DNA from 3 places in the Mesorhizobium sp. M0621 genome. Region 2 is predicted to be linked to each of the others. Evidence: predicted binding sites of a transcription regulator. Region 2 holds the regulator's gene; each other region holds the start of a gene.

Region 1 (7,565 bases), on a different contig from region 2:
GAAGCTCAATCAGTCGCTATTCGCTATTCGCTATTCGCTATTCGCTATTCGCTCAGCGGCTCCGCCGCCGCTCCGATGCCGGCTGGAACGCCACGCGGGCGTGGTACTTGCAGTAGGGGCCGGTTTCGGCGGCCTCGTTGCCGCAGAAATGGAAGTCCTCCGAAAGCGGATCGCCGTTCGGCCATTTGCAGGTCCGCTCGGTCAGCTCGACGAGCTGCAGGTGCCGCGAGATCGGCAACACGACATTCTCGACCGGGCGGATGTAGTGGCGTGCCACCGGCTCGGCGTCGAACTGCGTCTGCAACGCAGTCGCGCCAATCGAGGTCGTGACGTGGCGCGTAGCCGTCGCGGCACGCGATACCGATTTCTGAACGGTCGATCCTTGCGCCGCCTTCTTCTGGCGTGCCGGCGCGGCGGTCGAGCGTCCGCGGCCCGACAATTTCAGCCGATGCACCTTGCCGATGACCGCATTGCGGCTGACCCCCCCAAGCTGCGCAGCAATCTGGCTTGCGCTCAGACCCTCCGACCACAGTTTCCTCAAGAGTTCTACCCGCTCGTCAGTCCAGTTCATGAGACCGCGCTCCTGCTAAGCGTGCGGCAACCGGAATCCACTCCCGACCCGGCACTATTTGCCGGGGCAGACACCACATATATCTGGTGATTAGGTCCGCCGCACGAAATCTAGTTATTTCTCGTCTACAACTACTCTATGCGCTGACTCGGTGACAAGAGTCCCAAGCGCAACACGAATCGGTTTTTTCGGTTTTCCCCAACTTGCCCGGTCGCTTATGAGCCGGCGTCTCGTCAGAGGGCTTGCCGCGCGGCACTACGCGACGTTTTCGTTGACTTCATGGCCGAAAAACACGATAAGCCGCACAGGCCGCCGCTTTGGCGGCTTTTTTGATTTTCCGGTACCGGAGACGCATATAATGAGCGGTTCGGCGCTTTACGAGACCTTTGCTCGCGCACCCCTGGCCTTCGACCACGGGGAAGGCACCTGGCTGATTACCGACAAGGGCGAGCGATATCTCGATTTCGCCGGCGGCATCGCCGTCAATTCGCTGGGCCACAGCCATCCGCATCTGGTGGCAGCACTCACCGAACAGGCCGCCAAGCTCTGGCATGTCTCCAATCTCTATGAGATCCCGGGGCAGAGCCGGCTTGGCGAACGGCTGGTCGACGCCACTTTCGCCGACAAGGTGTTCTTCACCAATTCCGGCGCCGAGGCGCTGGAATGCGCAATCAAGACGGCGCGGCGCTATCAGTTCGTCAACGGCCACGCCGAGCGCTTCCGCGTCATCACCTTCGAAGGCGCCTTCCATGGCCGCACGCTGGCCACCATCGCGGCCGGCGGCCAATACAAATATCTCGAAGGCTTCGGCCCCAAGGTCGAAGGTTTCGATCAGGTCGGTTTCGACGACATCGACGCCGCCGAAAAGGCGATCACGCCGGAGACGGCCGCCATCCTGATCGAGCCGGTCCAGGGCGAGGGCGGTATCCGTCCGGTGCCGACGCAATCGCTGAAGCGGCTCAGGCAATTGTGCGAACAGCACGGCCTGCTGCTGATCTTCGACGAGGTCCAGTGCGGCATCGGCCGCACCGGCAAGCTGTTCGCGCATGAATGGTCAGGGGTTACGCCAGACATCATGGCGATCGCCAAGGGCATTGGCGGCGGTTTCCCGATGGGCGCCTGCCTTGCCACGGACGAAGCGGCCGTCGGCATGACCGCAGGCGTGCATGGCACCACGTTCGGCGGCAACCCGCTGGCCATGGCGGTCGGCAACGCCGTGCTCGATGTCGTGCTGGAAGACGGCTTCCTGGAAGACGTCCAGCGCAAGGCGCTGCTGATGAAGCAGGGGCTTGCGTCGGTCGCCGACGAGTTTCCCGAGGTCATCGAGGACATCAGGGGCACCGGGCTGATGCTCGGCCTCAAATGCGCCATGCCCAACACCAAGGTGAACATGGCATTGCGCGACCAGCACCTGCTTACGGTTCCGGCCGGCGACAACGTCATTCGCCTGTTGCCGCCGCTCACCGTCACCGACGCCGAGATCCACGACGCACTCAACCGCATCCGCGCCGGCGCCAAGGGCCTGGCGGAGGCGATCGCCGCCGCCGCCGCGAAGTAATCCCGGAACCATTGCTGATGTCAGTTCGCCATTTCACCGATCTTTCCGCCGTCTCCGAAGGCGATCTGCGCTTCATGCTGGACGATGCGGTGGTGCGAAAGGCGCGCCTCAAGGCCGGCGAGCGGACCAAGCCGCTCGAAGGCAAGGTGCTGGCGATGATCTTCGACAAGCCGTCGACGCGCACGCGCGTCTCCTTCGACGTCGGCATGCGTCAGCTTGGCGGCGAGACCATCATGCTGACCGGCACCGAGATGCAGCTCGGCCGTTCCGAGACCATCGCCGACACCGCCAAGGTGCTGTCGCGCTATGTCGATGCGATCATGATACGCACCACCTCGCATGAGCGGCTGCTGGAGCTGACCGAGAACGCTACCGTTCCGGTGATCAACGGACTGACCGATGACACCCATCCCTGCCAGCTGATGGCTGATATCATGACCTTCGAGGAACATCGCGGTCCGGTCGCCGGCAAGACCATCGCCTGGACCGGCGACGGCAACAATGTGCTGCATTCCTTGCTCGAAGCCTCGGCCCGGTTCCGCTTCAACCTCAACGTCGCCGTGCCCGAGGGCAGCGAGCCGGCGCAGAAGCATATCGACTGGTCGCAGGCGCATGGCGGCAAGCTGCACTTCACCCGCTCGCCCGAGGAAGCCGTCGATCAGGCCGACTGCATCGTCACCGATTGCTGGGTATCGATGGGCCAGGAGCATCGCGCCCGCGGCCACAACGTGTTCTCGCCCTACCAGGTCAATGCCAAGCTGATGGCCAAGGCCAAGCCGGACGCGCTGTTCATGCACTGCCTGCCGGCGCATCGCGGCGAGGAAGTGACCGACGAAGTCATCGACGGGCCGCATTCGGTGGTCTTCGACGAGGCCGAGAACCGGCTCCATGCCCAGAAGGCCGTGCTCGCCTGGTGTCTCGGCGCTTGAGCCTGGGAGCTTGATCTGCCGGGGTGTGATGCCTATTTGCGCCACATCACGCAAATCAAGCGCGTTTCGACGCATGCTCCCGACAGGGCGGCATGGCCGCGCCCTGGAGCTTTGTTATGTTGGAAACCTATCAAGTGACTGAACATCACCCCAAACTCGGCGAATTCGGCTACGCCGGCGACGATCACGTCGTGCCCTTCGAGGTCGGCCCGCTCGACGTGCGCGGCCGCACCGTCCAGCTCGGGCCAATGCTCGACGCCATCCTTGGCCGCCACGACTATCCCGAGCCGGTCGCCCGCCTGCTGGCGGAAGCCTGTGTGCTGACGGTGCTGCTCGGCACTTCGCTAAAGTTCGAGGGCAAGTTCATCCTGCAGACCCGCACCGACGGGCCTGTCGACATGCTGGTCGCGGATTTTTCCACACCCTCGGCGCTGCGCGCCTATGCGCGTTTCGATGCCGACCGGCTGGAAGCGCTGGTCGCGGCGGGCGAAACGTCCCAGCAGACCCTGCTCGGCACCGGCGTGCTGGCGCTGACCATCGATCAGGGCGCTCACACGCAGCGCTATCAGGGTATCGTCCAGCTCGATGGCGAGACGCTGGAAGATGCGGCACGCACCTATTTCCGTCAGTCGGAGCAGATTCCGACCGATCTCAGGCTTTCGGTGGCCAAGCTGCTGACGCCCGGCCCTGGCGGCGCCCGCGAGCAGTGGCGCGCCGGTGGCATCCTGGCGCAGTTCCTGCCGCAATCGCCAGAGCGCATGCGTGTGCCGGACCTGCCTGGCGGCGATGGCGATCCGCGCGAGGAGATCCACGATCCGGCCGACAATTCCTGGCAGGAGTTGCTGGCGCTGCTCGGCACCATCGAGCCGACCGAACTGATCGACCCGACGATCGGCGCCGAGCGGCTGCTCTACAGGCTGTTCCACGAGCATGGCGTGCGCGTCTTTGGCGGCGTTCCGGTCGCCGACCAGTGCTCGTGCTCCCGGGACAAGATCCGCGGCATCCTGGAGGGTTTCTCCGCGCAGGAGATCAAGGACAGCACCGAAGATGGCGGCATCCACGTCGCCTGCGAATTCTGCTCGAAGCAATACGACTTCGACCCGGCGGAATTTGCGGCTCAGTAGAGAAAACACGCCTCGCCGGCTGCCTCGCGGCCGGCGAGGCAAATTAGTTCACCGTCCGCCGCGTCCCCGGCAGGTCGAGTGAAAAGGCGGGGATGGCGATGTCGAACGTCTCGCCCCGCTCGTTGCGCATCGTGTAGTGCCCGACCATGATGCCGGACGGTGTCGAGAGCGGGCAACCGGACGTGTATTGGTAGCTGTCGCCGGGATTGAGTTCGGGCTGGTCGCCGACGACGCCTGGGCCGCGTACCTCTTCGACCCGGCCGGTGCCGTCGGTGATGTGCCAATAGCGCGACAACAGCTGCACGAAGTCGTCCGACTGATTGTCGATCGTTATCTGATAGCCCCAGACATAGCGGTTCTCGGACGGATCCGAGCGGTCCTCCAGATAGAACGGCCTGACCTGCACTTCGATGTTGCGCGTGACGGCGCTGTACATAAGCGGCTCCAAAACAATCCTGTAACTTTCGGCGCTCCGTGGTGGCCGGTCAACGGTACGCATCCTGTCATCGCGGTCTGATGTGCAGGTGCCGGCAAAGAATGTCATTTAAGTGACACGTGACAATGGTCAATGATGGTCTGTGCCGATCAATGCCGCGCGACTCGGGCGCTCTGTCGAACTGTTGAGATCTGTCGTCATCCCCCTAGATTGTTCTGGTGGGCGGCTTTCCTGGAGCTACCGGATCTCGATGGAACTCACTCTCATAGCCGCCGCGCTTTCAACTGCTCTCATCCTCTCAAATCTCGCCAGCATCGTGCTTGCCGCGTCGCGTCTGAAACGGCGCCGCATTATAGCGCCGCCCGTCGGCAAGCCGCGGCCGGTGTCGATCGTCGTGCCGTCGCGTGGCGTGGAACCCTTCACGCACGAGACACTGGAGCGCGCCTTCTCGCTCGACTGGCCGCGCTACGAGCTGGTCTTCTGCGTCGCCCATGCCGACGATCCGGTGGTCAAACTGATAAACAGGGCGATTGTCCTGTTTCCCAAGGTGCCGGCCCGGCTGTTGGTCGGCGACGACCGCATCAGCGCCAATCCGAAACTCAACAATTGCGTCAAGGGCTGGGAAGCGGCGCGGCACGATTGGGTGATCCTGGCCGATTCCAACGTGTTGATGCCGAGAGACTACGTCCAGCACCTGATGGCTGCATGGCGGCCGGACACTGGCCTTGTCTGCTCGACGCCGATCGGTTCGCGGCCGGCCGGCTTCTGGGCTGAAGTCGAATGCGTTTTCCTCAACACGCTGCAGGCACGCTGGCAATATGCGGGCGAGGCGCTTGGCCTTGGCTTTGCCCAAGGCAAGAGCATGCTCTGGAACAAGCCGATGCTCGATGCCAATGGCGGCATCCGCGCGCTGGCCGCCGAGATCGCCGAGGACGCCGCCGCGACCAAGCTGGTCAATGGCCTCGGCCTGCGCGTCAATCTCGTCGCCTCGCCCTTCGAGCAGCCGCTCGGCCTGCGCACATTTGGCGAGATCTGGTCGCGCCAGGCCCGTTGGGCTCGCCTGCGCCGCGTCACCTTTCCCCTGTTCTTCGCGCCTGAAATCCTGACTGGCGCGGTGGTGCCGCTGGTGCTGGCGCTGATTGCGGCGGCAAGCGCCGGCATCAGCCTCTGGGCAACCGCCATTGCCGTGCTGGCAGCCTTCTACCTTCCCGAGTGCATTCTGGCCCGCTCAAAGGGCTGGTACCTGTCGCCACGCATGGTCGCGGCGATGGCAATGCGCGACCTGATTCTGCCGGCGATGTGGGCGCGCGGCTGGCTCGGCGGTGCCGTCGAGTGGCGCGGCAATGCGATGACGATCGGCACAAAGGCGGCCGAGCTGGAAGAGACGCCGTCCGGCGCCTGAAAGCCAAAGGCCTCCTATTTGGCCTTCAGCGCCTGCGCGATATCCTCCAGCAGATCGTCGGTGTCTTCCAGGCCGACCGACAGCCTGAGCGTGCCCGGCCCGATGCCGAGTTCAGCACGCGCCTCGTCGCTCAAATTCTTGTGCGTCGTCGTCGCCGGATGGGTGATCAGGCTCTTGGCGTCACCGAGATTGTTGGAGATCAGCACGATGTCGAGCGCGTTCTGCAGGGCGAAGGCCGCCTGCTTGCCGCCCTTGACGTCGAGGCAGATCAGCGTCGAGCCGCCCGACATCTGCTTCTTGACGACATCGGCCTGCGGGTGGTCGGCCCGGCCGGGATAGATGACACGGGCGATTTCCGGCCGCTCGGCCAGGAAATCCGCGATCCGGCCCGCGCTTTCCGTCTGCTGGCGTACGCGCAGCGGCAGCGTCTCCAAGCCCTTCAGCAGCGTCCAGGCGTTGAAAGGTGACAGGCTAGGCCCGGTGTGGCGGAAATAGTCGTGCAGGTTCTCGTCGATCCACTTCTTGTCCGACAGGATGACGCCGCCGAGACAGCGCCCTTGGCCGTCAATGTGCTTGGTCGCCGAATAGACGACGATGTGGGCGCCGAGCTGCAGCGGCTTTTGCTGCAAGGGCGTGGCGAAGACATTGTCGACGATCAGCCTGGCACCGATCGAATTGGCAAGCGAGGCAACCGCGGCGATGTCGACCACTTCCAGCGTCGGGTTGGTCGGGCTCTCCAGGAAGAACAGCTTGGTGTTCGGCTTCACCGCTTTTTCCCAGTTGGCGATGTCGGTGCCGTCGACCAGCGTCGCTTCGATGCCGTATTTCGGCGCCAGCGTCTCGACCACCCAGCGGCAGGAGCCGAATAGCGCGCGCGCCGCCACGATATGGTCGCCGGCCCTGGCGCTGCACAGAAGCGCTGCCGTCACCGCGGCCATACCGGAGGCGGTGGCGCGGGCGTCCTCCGCACCTTCCAGCGCGCACATGCGCTTTTCGAACATGTCGACGGTCGGATTGGCGTAGCGCGAATAGATGAAGCCCGGCTCCTCACCCTTGAAACGGGCTTCGGCGGCCTGCGCCGTTTCGTAGACGTAGCCCTGGGTGAGGTAAATCGCTTCCGACGTTTCGCCGAAAGCGGAACGCAGCGTTCCGCTGTGCACGAGTGCCGTCTGAGGCTTCCAGTTGCGCTTGTTGGTGCTCATCGCTCTTCTTCCAGACACAAAAAAACCGGCCGCGAAAGTCGCAACCGGTCCATACGGCCTTGCGGCCCGACGGTCCTTTAGCGACTTGTTTAACGTGGCTGCAAGCCGACCGGCCAAATCACCACGGGATAATGACCCTTTAGACCCGTGCCACGCTTGCGTCAATTGCCGGCTTCATTAAGAGGTTTGTACCAAGCAGGTTCCGAAAAAGCCTGCCCTCTAGGAGCAGAGCCTTGCGGCAGACAGGCATTCTTCCCGATCAGGACATCTCGGCGCTGTTCCAGTCCGGCGCGCTGAAGTCGGCGCGTGCGCTTGACGCCGACCAGATCCAGCCGGCCAGCCT
Region 2 (7,565 bases):
CTTTGCTGCCTCGACGATCGAGGCGTCATTCGCATCGGGTTCAAAGCGGGCGACATTTTCCGCGATCGATCCGGGAAAGAGCTCCACCTCCTGAGCGAGATATCCGATATGCCCGCCAAGCTGCTTCTCGTCCCAGGTTCTGAGATCGGAGCCGTTGATCCTGACGCAGCCGCTGGTCGCCTGGATCGCACCGACAATCAATCTCGCCAGGGTGGACTTGCCGGCTCCGCTCGGACCTATTATCGCAACCGCTTCGCCGGCGCCGATGTGGAAGTTCAGTCTCTTGATGATAGGTTCGGCGCCGGGCGTGGCATTCGGCGCGACAAAGATCAGGCCCTGCACGACAATTTCGCCGGACGGATCCGGCAAGGTCAGTTTTTGCGCTTGTGCCGGCTGGGCGGAAAGCGCCTTGTCTAACCGCTTCCACGATCGTCTGGCGTCGACGATCTGCCGCCATGACCCGATCAGTTGGTCGAGCGGCTGCAGCGCGCGGGACGACACCAGGGAAGACGCGAAGATCATGCCGGCCGTCATCTTCCCTTGCAGCACGAGCCATGCTCCGACACCGAGTATCGCCAGCTGAAGCATCATGCGTACGGCTCGCGACGTTCCACTGAAAATCGCGTTGGCCATCGACGAACGGTCATGAAGGACTAGCGCCTCCGCCACGTGCCTTCCCCACACTCGCGCGGCGTTTTGGACCATGCCCATGGCACGCAGCGTCTCCGCATTCCGGGCGAAGGCCTGCTCCGACAGGCTGGCAACAGCCGAGCGTTCCGCCGACAAGGCGTCATTCCTGCCGGTGGCAAACTGATTTGCCACGACCAGCGCAAGCAACAGCGCAGATCCCGCCAGCGTAAGCCAGAACAGCAAAGGATGGATGAGGTACAGCAGGGCGAGGAAGAACGGAGCAAACGGCAGGTCGAACAAGACCGCCGCGCCGCGTGACCTGATGAAGGCGCATACCGAGGCAAGGTCGCGTAGTGGAGACAGGGCTGCTCCGCCGGCGTACTTAGCCTCAAGCGAGACGGCGAATGTCCTCGCGCCCAGTCTGTTATCGACAGTGGCTGCAACGCGCTGCGTGTAAACGGAGCGGACCGCATCGAGGAGGCCGAGAAAGGCGAGTGCGAGAACCGCGATAGCAGAGAGGTAAAGAAGCGTCTCGACGCTGGAGGAAGGCAGGACGCGGTCGTAGACCTGCAAGAGATAGAGGGGGATCACCAATAGCAGGATGTTGATGAGGAACGAGAAAACACCGACATCGGCGATGGCGCGCCTCAAGACTGCCCGCAGACCAGACTGTGCAATCATTCCCGCGCTCCTAACAGCTTATGGCCCAACATGAGGGCGTCGCTTAGACCGAATGGTCGCCGGCGATGTCCAAGGGGTGGTGCTGCAGGTCGTCCAGCGTATAGGCGCGGATGTAGTCGATCTTCATCTCCGCCGGCGTAGCCAGATGGTCAGGAGGCTGGCCAGCAATGCCGCCCACCGCGAGATCGGCCAGCATATACATGGGATCGTGCATGTCGGCGGGCGTCGCCGCTTGAGCGACCTTTACACCATCGTAGGTCCAGACGAGCTCATCCTTCGTCCAGAGCAGGCCATAGGTGTGGAAACCGCCGGTGTCCGCAACGTTCACCGTGGACGAAACCTTCGTGTGCGCTCCCGTCTCATTGGTATGCGCCGTCATGTAGAGCGTGTTCAGGTCCTGGCCGCGCGTTTCGACAACGTCCAGCTCCGGCGGCCACGAGCCGTCTTCAGGAAGCAGCCAGAAGGCCGGCCAGGCTCCGGCCGTTTCAGGCAGGTCCGCCCGCATTTCGAAATAGCCGTAGGTTTGCGCGAAGGTGTCGTGGGTCGTCAGTATCCCCGAGGTGTATTCGTAGTTGTTGATCAGAGGCTTGATGTCCTCCGGCGCCTGCGCGGCGGTGATGGTGAGGACGCCGTTTTCAACGCTGAACGGGTGGACGGAACTGGTCGGGCCATAATTGGCGTCGATATACCACTGCAACTCGCCATTGCTGCTCAACGTGCTGCCGTTCGGCGCTCCCCACCAGAAATTGGAATTCCAGGTGCCGTCCTGCCCGTCCCGAAGGCTCAGCGTGTTGAAATCGTCGGAGAAGGACAAAGTCATGCCGGACTTGTCGATCGGAAGTTCGAACTGGGTGGGCTGCAACTTGTCGATGGTCGTATTCTTGAACACCAGGATCTCGTCGGATCCGAGGTTCAGCATCACGTTCGATTCCACCTGGACCATCTGCGAACGGACGGCATCGAACGAAGTGAAGTCATACCCGTTAAGGCGGACCGCATCGGTCGCACCGAAATCGAAGATAAGATCACTTCCATTTCCTTTAGAGATGGCGAAAGTATCGGCGCCGTCACCGCCGATCAGGACATCATTTCCCTTGCCGCCATCCAGCGTCTGATGACCCGATCCGCCCTTGATGATGTTGTCCAACGCATTTCCGAACGCATATCGATTGGCGCCGGTAACGACGAGGTTCTCGAAATTGTCGGGGAGCTTGTAGCTCATCCATGTGTCGATCGTGTCGATCCCTGCCCCGGGATCTTCAACCACCTTATTGTTGGTGGAATAGAGGTGATAGTAGTCGTCGCCGGCGCCACCGTAGATCGTGACATTGACGCCGGCGTCTCCCCAGAAGGAGTCGTTGCCGGAGGTGCCATGCAGTTCCGGCCCGGACCCGGTGGCCGAGAACCAATGAGTGGAAGCGCCGGTGTAGGGAAGAGGGATGCCTTTGGCGTTTAAGACCGTGCTCATCAGAAATCCTTCCTCATGGTGTCCGACCTGGTCAAATCATTCGGCGCAAGGTCCGGCGACCGCTTTCAAAGCAACGTTGCAAAGAACGAGATCGTTCCACGGAATCGTCATTCGATCCGAGATCGTATTGAATATTTGGAGCACACACAATGAATAAAGAGGATGGAACCCGCTGCAGGTCGAAGTAAATTTAGTAAAATTGTGTATTTGTGAAAAATACACGTCCTTTAAAGAACGTATATATAAATTAACTCAAATTAATTCTTGAGGTGCGTGGCTTGTTGGCCGGAGTCTGCGGGCAAGATAGCAGAGTTTGGGAAATCGGAGAACGCCAGAAACTGCCTGTCGCTTTGGCCCGAATGCGGTCATTCGAAAACTGATGGGGATGACCGCTCCTGGCGTCACGTGCTCGCTCCCCATCGATGAGACGAATGCAACATTCCAGCCTTCGCGGCCGTTGGCGACCGCCTGCTAATCGAGTTTTCCCGGTCACGATCTATCGGGACGGAACAGGCACCTAATGCATGTCGCCCAAAAGTGACCTCGGTTTGGAGTGCGCCCCTAGGGGTGGACAGATCGTCCTGAGGAATTGACCATGGCTGTCGGGTTTTCGGAGAGAGAACCGTGGCAAGACATCGTAGTTACAGCATCACGTTCAAGCGTCAGGTCGTGCAGGAATATCTGTCGGGCGAGACGCTGCACAGTTTGGCGAAACGGCACGATATCACCCGTACTCCGATCCGTGTCTGGATTGGCAAGTATGAGGCAGGCGGCTTCGATGAAGATACGGCTTCGGCCACTCTGATCACGGAATATGAGGCGCGGATTGCCGCGCTTGAGCGACTTGTCGGCAAGCAGGCTCTGGAACTGGAGTTTCTAAAGGGGGCTCTGAAAAGCGCTCCGCGGCCGAAAAGCGGGATTACGTCCGTCATCACCGGCCCCGTGGTCTCAGTGTCGCCAAAGGCTGCCGGCTGATGGATCTGGCGCGTTCCAGCTTTTATGACCGCCCGGAATGACCGGCCGATGATACCGCTATCGTCGAGACGATGGTCTCGATCTGCGACGAATTCGAGTTTTATGGCTATCGCCGCGTGGGCGCGGCGCTGCGTCAGCAAGGCTTTGTGGTGAACCACAAGAAGATCCGCCGCCTGATGCGCGACCACGGCCTGCAACCGAAGGTCAGACGCCGGTTCGTCGCTACGACCGACAGCAATCACAACAGTCCGATCTTCCCCAATCTGGCAAAGGACATCGTTCCGACCGGTCCGAACCAACTCTGGGTCGGCGACATCACCTATGTCGCGCTACCGATCCGCTTCGTCTACGTCGCCATCATTCTCGATGTCTGGTCGCGCATGATCGTCGGCTACGCTATCAGCCGCGCGATCGATGCCCGCCTGACGGGCGCCGCCTTGCGCGCCGCAATCGAGCGCAGAAAGCCACCGCTAGGCTGCGTTCATCATTCCGATCGCGGCTCCCAATATGCCGCCGAGACTTACCGGCAGCTTCTCGCCGGCCATGGTCTGGCCGGCTCAATGGGCCGCAAGGGCAATCCTTATGACAATGCCAAAGCGGAGAGCTTCATGAAGACCCTGAAGCTCGAGGCGGTTTATCCGATGGCGCTTGAAACCTTCGAGGACGTTGCCGAACACCTTCCCCACTTCATCGACCAGGTCTACAACAAACGCAGGCTCCATTCGGCGCTGGGATATCTCAGCCCGCAACAGTTCGAGGATCAACACATCCGGCAGACGGGCAAAACCGCAGCCTGATCAGTGTCCACCCCTAGGGGCGCACTCCAGTTTTGGGAAAACGACATGCATAAAAAACAAACACCTAAAGCGCGTCGCCTAAATCCGTTCAACCGCGACGCGCTTTAGTCTTCCCTGATCGCGTAGCCCGCCCCGCGAATGGTGCGGATCACGTCCGGCATGCGGCCATTGTTGACCGCCTTGCGCAACCGGCCGACATGCACGTCGACCGTGCGCTCGTCGATGTAGATCGTCTCGCCCCAGACATTGTCGAGCAGCTGGCTGCGCGAGAACACGCGGCCGGGATGGCGCATCATGAATTCGAGCAGGCGGAATTCGGTCGGTCCGAGCCGGATCTCGCTCTTCTTGCGATAGACCCGGTGCGATTCACGATCGAGCACGATGTCGCCGACCTTGAGCACGCTGGACAGCACTTCCGGCTTGGCGCGGCGCAACAGCGCCTTGACCCTGGCCATGAACTCCGGTGTCGAGAACGGCTTGACCAGATAATCGTCGGCGCCGGTCGAGAGGCCGCGCACACGGTCGCTCTCCTCGCCGCGCGCGGTCAGCATGATGATCGGCAGCCGCTCGGTCTCGGAGCGCATTCGCAGGCGCCGGCAGAGTTCGATGCCGGAAACCGCCGGCACCATCCAGTCGAGCACCAGAAGGTCGGGAACGTTCTCCTGCAGCCGGATCTCGGCCTCGTCGCCGCGCGTCACCACCTCGACCTGGTAACCTTCGGACTCCAGATTATAGCGGAGCAGCACGCCTAGCGGCTCCTCATCCTCCACCACCATGATGCGTGGCGCGATCATCGGCCGGTCACTCCTGTCATGCCGCCGGCGCGGACATTGCCGTCTCGTCCTGCTTCGGACGATTGGCGGGCAGCTGCGTACCGGTCAAAACATAATAGGCATTTTCGGCGATGTTGGTCACGTGGTCGCCGATGCGCTCGAGGTTCTTGGCACAGAACAACAGATGCGTGCACGCCGTGATGTTGCGGGGATCTTCCATCATGTAGGTCAGCAGTTCGCGGAACACCGACGTGTACTTGACATCGATGCGCTCGTCGTCGGCGCGTAGTTTTGCCAACGCCTCGGCGTCGCGGGCCGCATATTCCTCGATGACGCCCTGCACCTGGATCAACACCAGTTGCGCCATTCCATCGATCGAGTGCGAAAGGTCGCGCGGCGTGACGCTGAGGCCGACAGTACCGACGCGCTTGGCGATGTTTTTGGCAAGGTCGCCGATGCGTTCGAGATCGCCGGCCATGCGGATCGAGCCGACGACATGGCGCAGATCGTCGGCCATCGGCTGCCGCTTGGCGATCAACGTGATGGCGCGATCGTCGAGCTCGCGCTGACGCGCATCCATGATGGCGTCGTCGGAGACGACACGCTGTGCCAGCGCGTTGTCGGAATTCAAAAGCGCCTTGGTCGCACCGCCGACCATCGAGCTGGCGAGATCGCCCATGTCGCTGATGAGCTTGCTGATCTGACCGAGATCCTCGTCGAAAGAAGCGACTGTGTGTTCGCTCATGATCCTGTCCCTCGTATGCCTGAACTCAGCCGAACCGGCCGGTGATATAATCCTGCGTGCGCTTCTCGCGGGGCGACGTGAAGATCTTCTCGGTGCGGTCGAACTCGACCAGCTCGCCCAGATACATGAAGGCCGTCTGCTTCGACACGCGCGCCGCCTGCTGCATGTTGTGGGTGACGATGACGATCGTGTAGTCGGCTTGCAACTCGTCGATCAGCTCCTCGATCTTGGCGGTCGACAGCGGATCGAGCGCCGAGGCCGGCTCGTCGAGCAGGATGACTTCCGGCTTCACCGCCACGGTACGGGCGATGCAGAGCCGCTGCTGCTGGCCGCCGGAGAGGCTGAGGCCGCTGGCGTTGAGCTTGTCCTTGACCTCGGTCCAGAGTGCTGCCCGCTTCAGCGCCTGCTCGACGCGACCGTCCATCTCGGACTTGCTGAGCTTCTCATAGAGCCTGACGCCGAAAGCGATGTTTTCATAGATCGACATCGGAAATGGTGTCGGTTTCTGGAACACCATGCCGATCTTGGTCCGCAAAAGGTTGAGATCCTGCGAGCGGTCGAGGACGTTCTGGCCGTCGAGCAGCACCTGACCTTCGGCGGTCTGCTTGGGATAGAGCTCGTAGATGCGGTTGAAGACGCGCAGCAGCGTCGACTTCCCGCAGCCCGAAGGCCCGATGAAGGCGGTGACGCTGCGCTCCGGCAAGGACAGCGTGATGTCCTTCAGCGCCTTCGACTGGCCGTAGTAGAAGTTGAGGTTCTTGACCTCGATCTTGGCCTTGGCGGTGGCCTCGGCGGCAATCGTCATGTCTGGAGACAACATCTGGCTCATTTGTCCTCTCTGCGTCCGGTCAGGCTGCGAGCAACGATGCTGAGCGCGAGAACCGTCAATGTGATGATGAGTGCGCCGGTCCAGGCCAGTTGCTGCCATTCCTCGTAAGGGCTGAGAGCGAACTGGAAGATGGTGACAGGCAGGCTGGCCATCGGCGCGTTGAGATTGCTCGACCAGAACTGGTTGTTGAGCGCCGTGAAGAGCAGTGGCGCCGTCTCGCCGGAGATACGGGCGATCGACAGCAATATACCGGTGACGATACCGGAAAGCGCGGCGCGGTAGGCGACCGACTTGATGACCACCCAGCGCGGCGCGCCGATCGCGGTGCCGGCTTCGCGCAAGGCGTTCGGCACCAGGTTGAGCATGTCTTCGGTGGTACGCACGACGACCGGAATGACGAGGATGGCGAGCGCGACAGCACCGGCGATTGCCGAGAAATGCCCCATCGGCCGCACCATCAGTTCGTAGACGAACAGGCCGATGATGATCGACGGCGCCGACAACAGGATGTCGTTGATGAAGCGCACCACGGTGGTCAGCTTGGAAAAGCGGCCATATTCGGCCATGTAGGTGCCGGCCAGCACGCCGATCGGCGTGCCGACGATGACGGCGATGATCGTCATCACCACGCTGCCATAGATGGCGTTGAGCAGGCCGCCGGCGTCGC
Region 3 (7,565 bases), on a different contig from region 2:
CTGTCGGCCCGCAACGGCCCCGCTTTGCTGCCCAAGCGGATCGGCAAGATCGCCGTGCATAGGCTTTCGCCGCTCATGGCGCGCTTGCCGTTGCGGATCGCCGATGCGGTGATGGCGGCAACGCAGCGCCTGGTCTTCGGCGACCTGACCAAATTCGGCCTGCCGCCGGCGCCCTCGGGCGGCGCCAGCCGGCTGACCTCGGACTACACCGCGATCGCCGCCGACGATGGCGCCGTCCACGCCATCAAGTCGGGCAAGATCACCGTGGTGCCGGCGATACGGGAATTCACCCGCGACGGCGTGATCCTGGCCAATGGCAGCCTGATCCATCCCGACATCGTCATTGCCGCGACAGGCTACCGCACCGGGCTCGAGCCCATGGTCGGCAAGCTTGGCGTGCTCGACGGCAAGGGCGTTCCGCTCTTCAACGGCGGGCAAGCCGATCCGAAGCTGCCCGGGCTGTGGTTCACCGGCATGCGGCCAAGCATTCGCGGCTGTTTCGCCAATGCCGGCATCCTGGCCAAGGCGATCGCCAAGCGGATCGCTGGCTCATCATCCGGCGCCGCACGCTGATTTCGACTCGAGGCCCGACGCTTCGTCATCCACGGGCGGAAGGAGCGCAGCGATGCAGCGCAGACCCCAGATCCATGCCGCGACTTTCAAGCGTTACGGCGGTGCAGAATTCTGCTCCGCCGTCCCTGTGCGGCTCTACCAACGTCGATAAGCGATCAGACCGCGATCTTGCCGCCGCCCTGTTTGGTGATGGCGACCACCGACGGCCGCACCGGCATGTCGGGCTTGAAGTCGGGCCAGCGTGTCGACAGGTCCTCATAGTAGGACGGGCGGCCGAACGGCTCCCAGTCCTCGCCGCCGTCGCCCGGATGCTGGACGGCGACAAAGGCGGTCTGGTCGTCGGGCGCAAACAGCGGACCGCACATTTCGGCGCCGATCGGCACGCGGAAGAACAGTTTCGAGGTCGCCCGCGCGGAGCCTTCGGTGTCCACCGCCCACAGGCCATCGGTGCGGCCGGTGGCTTTCGGGCCCTGGCCGTCGGTGGCCACCCATAGGCGCCCAGCCGAGTCGACCGCGCAATTGTCGGGCATGCCGAACCAGCCATTGGCCGTCGTTGCCGTCGAAAAGGTGGCGCCGACATCGGCCACCGAGGGATCGCCGCATTTCAAAAGCACTTCCCACTTGCCCTTGGTGGCAGTGAAATCGCCGCCATCCTCCGATATCTCGATGATGTGGCCGAAGGCGTTTTCGGCGCGCGGGTTGGCGGCATCGACCTGGTCGGCCTTGCGCTTCGAATTGTTGGTCAGCATGACGTAGACCTTGCCGTTGACACCATTGGGCTGGATGTCTTCGGGGCGGTCCATTTTGGTGGCGCCGAGCAGGTCGGCGGCGCGCCGTGTCTCGATCAGCACGTCGGCCTGGTTGGCAAAGCCGTTTTCGGTCGTCAGCGGCGCCTGGCCGAAGACGATCGGCAGCCATTCGACCGAACCGTCCTCGGCGAACTTGGCGACATGCAGCGTGCCGTCGTCGAGCAGATCCTTGTTGGCGGCATGGTCGTTCGGATTGAACGTACCCTTGGTGACGAATTTGTAGACATAGTCGAAGCGCTCGTCGTCGCCGAGATAGAAGACGACGCGGCCATCTTTGGCGACGATCGATTCGGCGCCCTCGTGCTTGAAGCGGCCCATGGCGGTGCGCTTCCTCGGCGTCGAGGTCGGGTCGTTGACATCGACCTCGACGATCCAGCCGAAGCGGTTGGCCTCGTTAGGCTCCTTGGCAAGGTCGAAACGGTCGTAATGTGCGGCCCACTCATAGGCGCCTTCGGGAATGCCCAGGCGCTTGTAGTTGGCGGCCTCCTTGTGGCCCTCCGGCAGGTCGCCGGAGAAATAGCCGTGGATGTTCTCCTCGGCCATCACGTAGGTGCCCCAGGGGGTGACACCGCCGGCGCAGTTGTTGAACGTGCCGAACACCTTGGTGCCGGACGGATCGGCATTGGTCTTGACGCGGTCGTGGCCGGCGACCGGACCGGACAGCGCCATTTCGGTGTTGGAGGTGATGCGGCGGTTGAGCTTGCCGTCGCGCACCACCTGCCATTTGCCGGAGACCTTGCGGATCTCGACGATGGTGCCGCCGTGGGCTGCCATCTCGACATCGACCTGCTCCTTAGAGAGCGGTGCGACCTCGGCCGACTTCTTGCCGTCCTTGTCGACGATCCTGACGATGCCCGGGAACATCAGATGCGGGTTGGTGTATTCGTGGTTGACGACCAGCAGGCCGTGTTCGGCCGAACCGTCGATCGGGAGATAGCCGACATAGTCGTTGTTGTAGCCGAATTGTTTCGCCTGCGCCTGCGCCGACTGTTTCGTCGGGTCGAACTCCGGCGAATCGGCAAACAGCGGATCGCCCCAGCGCAACAGCACATCGGCGTCGTAGCCGGGTGCGACATGGTGCTTGTCGTCGATGCCTGCCTCCAGCTCGTCGAACGCGAAGGCAGAGCCTTCCGCTGCCCGCGCTTCGTCGGCGCTGACCAGCGCCAGCGGGCTGACGGTGGCGGCGATAGCCGAGACGGCGAGCGAGCCCTTGAGGAAGCGACGGCGCGAGAACCTCGTGGCGATGATCTCGCCCATGGTGCGGTTGTCGGTGGGGTTGGTGGCCGGGCCGTCGTTTTCCTCGAGCAGGCTAGTGCGGAATCGGGCGTCGGCGGAGCGATGTTCGGTCATTGGGCTTTGCCTCTGGCTTCGGGGGGATGGCTGAAGCGTGTTGCCTGTTTAACCCCTTATATCCGGTCGATCACATTTTCGTGACACCTCAAACCGCTTTCAATCGCATTCCACGGTCTCGGCAGCCGACCCTTTCGCAATTGCGCAACGTGGGGACCAAGGTCCCTGATCGGGCCACGCAAAGGTCCCTGTTGGCGCGGCATCGGTCGCGGGCCCCTTACGCCAAAGCGGCTATGTCGGCAATGATCGGCGGTTTGCCAACGCCGGCGTCGGCCTGATGAAAAAGGAGACCGAGATGCGTGGATCGATCCCCGCCCGCTATCGCTGGCTGGCTCTGAGAGCGACATCGGCATTGGCGCTGGCCATCGCTCCCTGTCAACTCGCCTTCCACGGTTCCGCTCCCGGCATCGTTGCCGCAGCCGCGCACGCCAAGGATGGCGGAAATAGTGGCGGAAGTGGTGGAAACGGTGGAAACAGCGGCAATTCCGGGGCCGGTGGTGGTAACAATGGCGCCGGTAACGCTCATGGCGGAACCGACAATTCCGGATCCGGCAATGGCGGAGCTGGCCGTCATGTCAATGCGGCCACCGGCGACAAGGTCGAAGTGGACGGCAACAAGATCGAGGTCGAGCATCCCGACGGCATCAGGGAAGAGATCGAGAACGGCCGTTTCGAGATGAAGGATGCTCTCGGCCGCACGATCGTCGAACGTCCGGCGACGGCGGACGATTTCAGTCGCCTCGAGGCATTGTGAGGCAAGGCCAGAAGCAACAGCCAACCTCACAGTCACCTCCGCCGCCCCCGGCGGAGGTGACCTTGATGTTCGGCATCTGCCGCCGCCCAGACATCGGGAAAGCCAGTCTCCCGTCGGCGATGGCGGTCGCGGCGCCGTTCATACGAAGCTAATATAGCATACGAATAGGACTTTAGTCCAACCTTGCGCTTGCAAAGGTCCTAGGGGACAACCGCAACGGTCGGAGGTCGCTTCCGGGCACCACGTCTTTCGGCGATGTTGGTTGCAACTGCAACGTTGAGGGTGGGCGCGCCGGCTCAATCGACGGAGATCAGGATGCACAGATCGGTCACGACCCGTTGTTGCTGGCTGGCGCTCAGATCCGCGGCTGCGCTGGCGTTGATCATTGCCCCCTATCAAATTGCCCTCCACGGCTCCGTTCCCGGGATCTATGCCGCCAGCGCACAGGCCGGCAAGGGTGGCGGCGGCAACGGCGGCGGTGGTGGCGGCAATTCCGGTGGCGGCAATTCCGGCGGCGGTAATAGCAGCGGCGGAAATAGCGGCAACAGCAACGGGAACGGCAACAGCGGCAACAACGGCAAATCGGGATCCAATCAGGGTAAGAGCGCGAATCATGTCAATGCCACGACCGGCGACAAGGTCGACGTGACAGGCAACAAGATCACAGTCCGGCATCCCGACGGCATAACGGAAAAGGTCGAGAACGGTCGTTTCAGAATGGAGGATGCTCTCGGTCGCACGATCATCGACCGCCGGGCCACGCCGGCCGATGTCAGCCGTCTCAAGGCCTTGTGAAGCTTGCTAACAGGCAACGGCCGGCTTCACATGTCACCTCCGCCGCCCCCCGGCGGAGGTGACCTCGTTTTTAGGCCGGCGCCGCGCGATTTCCGGCACCGCGATGACTCAAGTCCCTGGAGCGGTTCGGGTTTGGTTGAAGCGCTGAACTGTTAAGCACGGTTCCCGTCGCGGTCGCGCGCCTCACGCATCATCAAGGCGGCTTCAGTGCGGTTTCGCACATTGAGTTTCGACAGCACGCCGGTCATGTGATGCTTGACGGTCTTCTCCTGAAGCTCCAGCCGCAAGGCGACTTCCTTGTTGCTCAGCCCCTCAGCCACCAGCCGCAGGATTTCCGTCTGCCGCTCGGTGAGTTGCCGCAGGCGGTCCGCTATGCCGTTGGTGGGTTGCTGGGACTGGAGATCCGAAAGCAGCCGGGCCGACAGCGTCGGCGAAAGATAGCTCTCGCCGGCCGCCACGTTGCGTAGGATGTCGGCAAGCGCGCGAGATCCGATACCTTTGAGGACATAGCCGCACACCCCTGCATTCAGGGCCATGGTCACATCGGCATTGGCCTCCGAAACGGTCAGCATGACGATCTTCTGGGCGGGATGGCCGGCGAGGATGCCGGCAACCGCGGCCAGACCGCCGCCCGGCATGGAGATGTCGAGCAGCAATATGTCGGGCTGCACGGTCGCGGCGATGCGTTCGGCATCCTGCGCCGTGGCACCCTCGCCAACCATCTCGAAGCCTCCGATCTCCGACAGGCTGCGCGTCACGCCTTCGCGGAAGAGGGGATGATCGTCGATAATGGCGATGCGAATGACACCAGTCATGCTTGCTCCTCGACCGATAGACGGATTACCAAACGCGTGCCTTGCGGCCCGGTCAAGGTTTCGAACTGGCCGCCAATGCTTTCGACCCGCTCTCTGAGACCAGCGAGCCCGAGGCCCTCGTCCCGGGCCGGATCGAAGCCTGGTCCGGCATCCGATACTTCAACGTAAAGCCTGCCACCCTTCATTCCGGCACTCACCGCCTGATCCTTGCCTCGCGCGTGGCGATAGGCGTTGTTCAGCCCTTCCTGCACGAACCGATAGATGCTGATCTTCTCCGAGGCGCCGGGCTCTGGCAACTGTCCGGCCAGCGTGAGGGTCACGGACGTTCCCGTCCGCAGCTGGTGTTCGTTGACGGCCAGCCGCAGAATGTCGTTTGCGGCGGCCGTCTCTATCTGCGGCAGGACGAGGCCGGTGCAGATACCGCGTATTTCGCGCAATGCATCCTCCAGTGTCTTGCGGATCATCGCGACCTCGGTCGAGCGGCTTTCGCCCGAATGGCCATCGCCGGAAAACACCGGACTATCCATGCGCAGTGCCGCCAGCGCCACGAGTTGCGCCGGACCGTCATGGAGATCGGCGCCGATGCGGCGCAAATATCTTTCGTTGAGCGCGGTGGCGCGACGGGACGCCCGCTGCACGCGCAGTCGCAAGGCGCTGTTCTGCGTCACCAGACCTTGCAGCTCCGACACCTGGCGGCGCAGCGCGCCGCGCTGATCGTCGATGGTGCGGCTGCCGCGCAGGACGATGCCCGACAGGAGCAGGAAGGCCGCCAGCGTCGCGCCGGCCACGATCAGCCAGCTTGACCACAAAGCGGAGGCGAGCGTGGCTTTGAAGTCGTCGGCGATCTCATAGAATTCGGTGACGGCCACCACCTCGCCCGACCACGGCTCGCGCACGGGATTGTAGATCTCCAGCAACGGTACGCCGATCGCCTCTTCCTGGCTTTCGTTCTCATCGAACGTGTCGAACTGGGCGACGACATCGCCCTGGAAGGCGGAGCGCAGGCCACTGCTCGGTTCGAAGCGGCGGCCGATCAGCGCCGTCTCCTTGGCATAGAGAATCGTGCCGTCGCGGCTCCAGAGCTTGAACGATACGAGGCGCTTGCCGAGCGCGCCCTGGCCAAGCGTCTCGTCGAGCGCCTGCTTGACGGAGTCGCTGAGTTCCTGCTGCTTGCGCAAATCGGGAAGCAGCGGTGCAATCACGCTGTCGACATACAGCGCCGTCGTGGCGGCCGAATTGCGGATCACGCCGTCCCGGATCTGCCCCGTCACCCAGGCACCCACCACCAGCATGACGGCAAGCAGGCCAAAGCCGCCGGCAACGACGAATTGCAGGGCAAGGGAAAGCTCGCCCCAGCGCCGCGCCAAGTTTTGAAAAATACGAATCATGAACCCCTGACCGCCCTTCAATCGATAGGCTGGGCGATTTCAGCACATTGAGCTTCCGGCTTGCCGTTGCCAAGGCCTACGTTTGGCCGAGGTCGCTTGACGTCTCGGCGCGCTTCGGAAACAAGGGCCGCGACACACGCGGCGGAAGCCGCTTCGAGAGGGGATGGTACGTTGAGTTTTTCGGGATTGCTGCAACTCGGCTTTTCGACCGTCATTTTCCTGCTCGCGGCCACCGCCGCCAAGCAATGGGGCATGGCGCCGAACCTTGGCAAGATCCTGCTGACGCTGGCGCTTTATTCTTTGGGCAATCTGATCATGCTGCGGCTGATCCGCGAATTCGGCATGTCGGTGTCGTTCAGTCTGTCGGCCGTCATCCAGCTGGTCTCGGTGAATGTCGTCGCGTTGGTCTTCTTCGGCGAACGGGTCAACGCGTTGCAGGCGACCGGCATCATGCTGGCAATCGCCGCGGTGGCGCTGATCACGCTCGGACCCTATCTGCAAGGTCGGTTGTAACAGGCGAATTGCCGATGAAGAACGCCGCGAACACTCTGCTTAACCGGGTCGAATTCCCGGTGCTGCTGGCCGGCATGGTCATCGCCGCCGGCCTGTGGGGCTTCGAGGAGTTGATGGAGGTGGCGCGGGCCACGACGCCGCACGCTTTCGACACCGAAATCATGCTCGCCTTCCGCAAGGCGGGTCAGCCCGACAGCCCGATCGGGCCGCACTGGCTGGAAGGCGCGATGCGCGACATCACCAGCCTGGGCAGCGGCGTCGTGGTGGTGCTGATCGTAACGGCGGTAATCCTTTATCTCTTGCTTATCCGCAGGCCGGCGACCGCCCTTTTCGTCTTCGTCGCGGTGGCCGGCGGTCAAATCCTGTCGAGCCTCCTGAAAGCCGGCATCGATCGGCCGCGCCCCGAACTCGTCTCGCATCTGGTCAGCGAGAACTCGCTGTCCTTTCCGAGCGGCCACGCCATGCTCTCGGCAGTTACCTATCTGACGCTCGGCGCGCTGGCAGCGCGCTTCCTGCCGGGGCGAACGACGAAGATCTATGTGCTGTCGCTGGCCGTGCTGACGACGCT

The links. The regulator PhoB, encoded in region 2, activates phosphate uptake and scavenging genes when phosphate is short. The targets are predictions, from matches to a motif close to TGTCATNNANCTGTCAT.
Region 1: a site for PhoB is predicted at 4,721-4,737, ahead of NKI38_RS22430 (ceramide glucosyltransferase). Genes of this name have one in related genera too.
Region 3: a site for PhoB is predicted at 2,802-2,818, ahead of NKI38_RS18345 (PhoX family protein). Genes of this name have one in related genera too.

What each region holds. Positions count from the first base shown of each region.
Region 1 is NZ_JAMYQF010000036.1:44,055-51,619, reverse strand. Features, by position in the region: gene NKI38_RS22455 (GcrA family cell cycle regulator) at 53-571, opposite strand; gene NKI38_RS22450 (aspartate aminotransferase family protein) at 930-2,129, shown strand; gene argF (ornithine carbamoyltransferase) at 2,147-3,058, shown strand; gene NKI38_RS22440 (Hsp33 family molecular chaperone) at 3,151-4,182, shown strand; gene apaG (Co2+/Mg2+ efflux facilitator ApaG/CorD) at 4,226-4,618, opposite strand; gene NKI38_RS22430 (ceramide glucosyltransferase) at 4,869-6,020, shown strand; gene NKI38_RS22425 (O-succinylhomoserine sulfhydrylase) at 6,035-7,222, opposite strand; SAM riboswitch at 7,280-7,357, opposite strand; gene NKI38_RS22420 (2'-deoxycytidine 5'-triphosphate deaminase) at 7,456-7,565, shown strand, end outside.
Region 2 is NZ_JAMYQF010000001.1:218,295-225,859, reverse strand. Features, by position in the region: gene NKI38_RS01190 (type I secretion system permease/ATPase) at 1-1,311, opposite strand, end outside; gene eglC (endo-1,3-1,4-beta-glycanase EglC) at 1,355-2,779, opposite strand; gene NKI38_RS01180 (transposase) at 3,404-3,754, shown strand; gene NKI38_RS01175 (IS3 family transposase) at 3,814-4,551, shown strand; gene phoB (phosphate regulon transcriptional regulator PhoB) at 4,656-5,345, opposite strand; gene phoU (phosphate signaling complex protein PhoU) at 5,362-6,069, opposite strand; gene pstB (phosphate ABC transporter ATP-binding protein PstB) at 6,095-6,898, opposite strand; gene pstA (phosphate ABC transporter permease PstA) at 6,895-7,565, opposite strand, start outside.
Region 3 is NZ_JAMYQF010000025.1:15,624-23,188, forward strand. Features, by position in the region: gene NKI38_RS18340 (flavin-containing monooxygenase) at 1-573, shown strand, start outside; gene NKI38_RS18345 (PhoX family protein) at 729-2,732, opposite strand; gene NKI38_RS18350 (hypothetical protein) at 3,028-3,486, shown strand; gene NKI38_RS18355 (hypothetical protein) at 3,802-4,281, shown strand; gene NKI38_RS18360 (LuxR C-terminal-related transcriptional regulator) at 4,434-5,096, opposite strand; gene NKI38_RS18365 (sensor histidine kinase) at 5,093-6,484, opposite strand; gene NKI38_RS18370 (hypothetical protein) at 6,656-6,997, shown strand; gene NKI38_RS18375 (phosphatase PAP2 family protein) at 7,012-7,565, shown strand, end outside.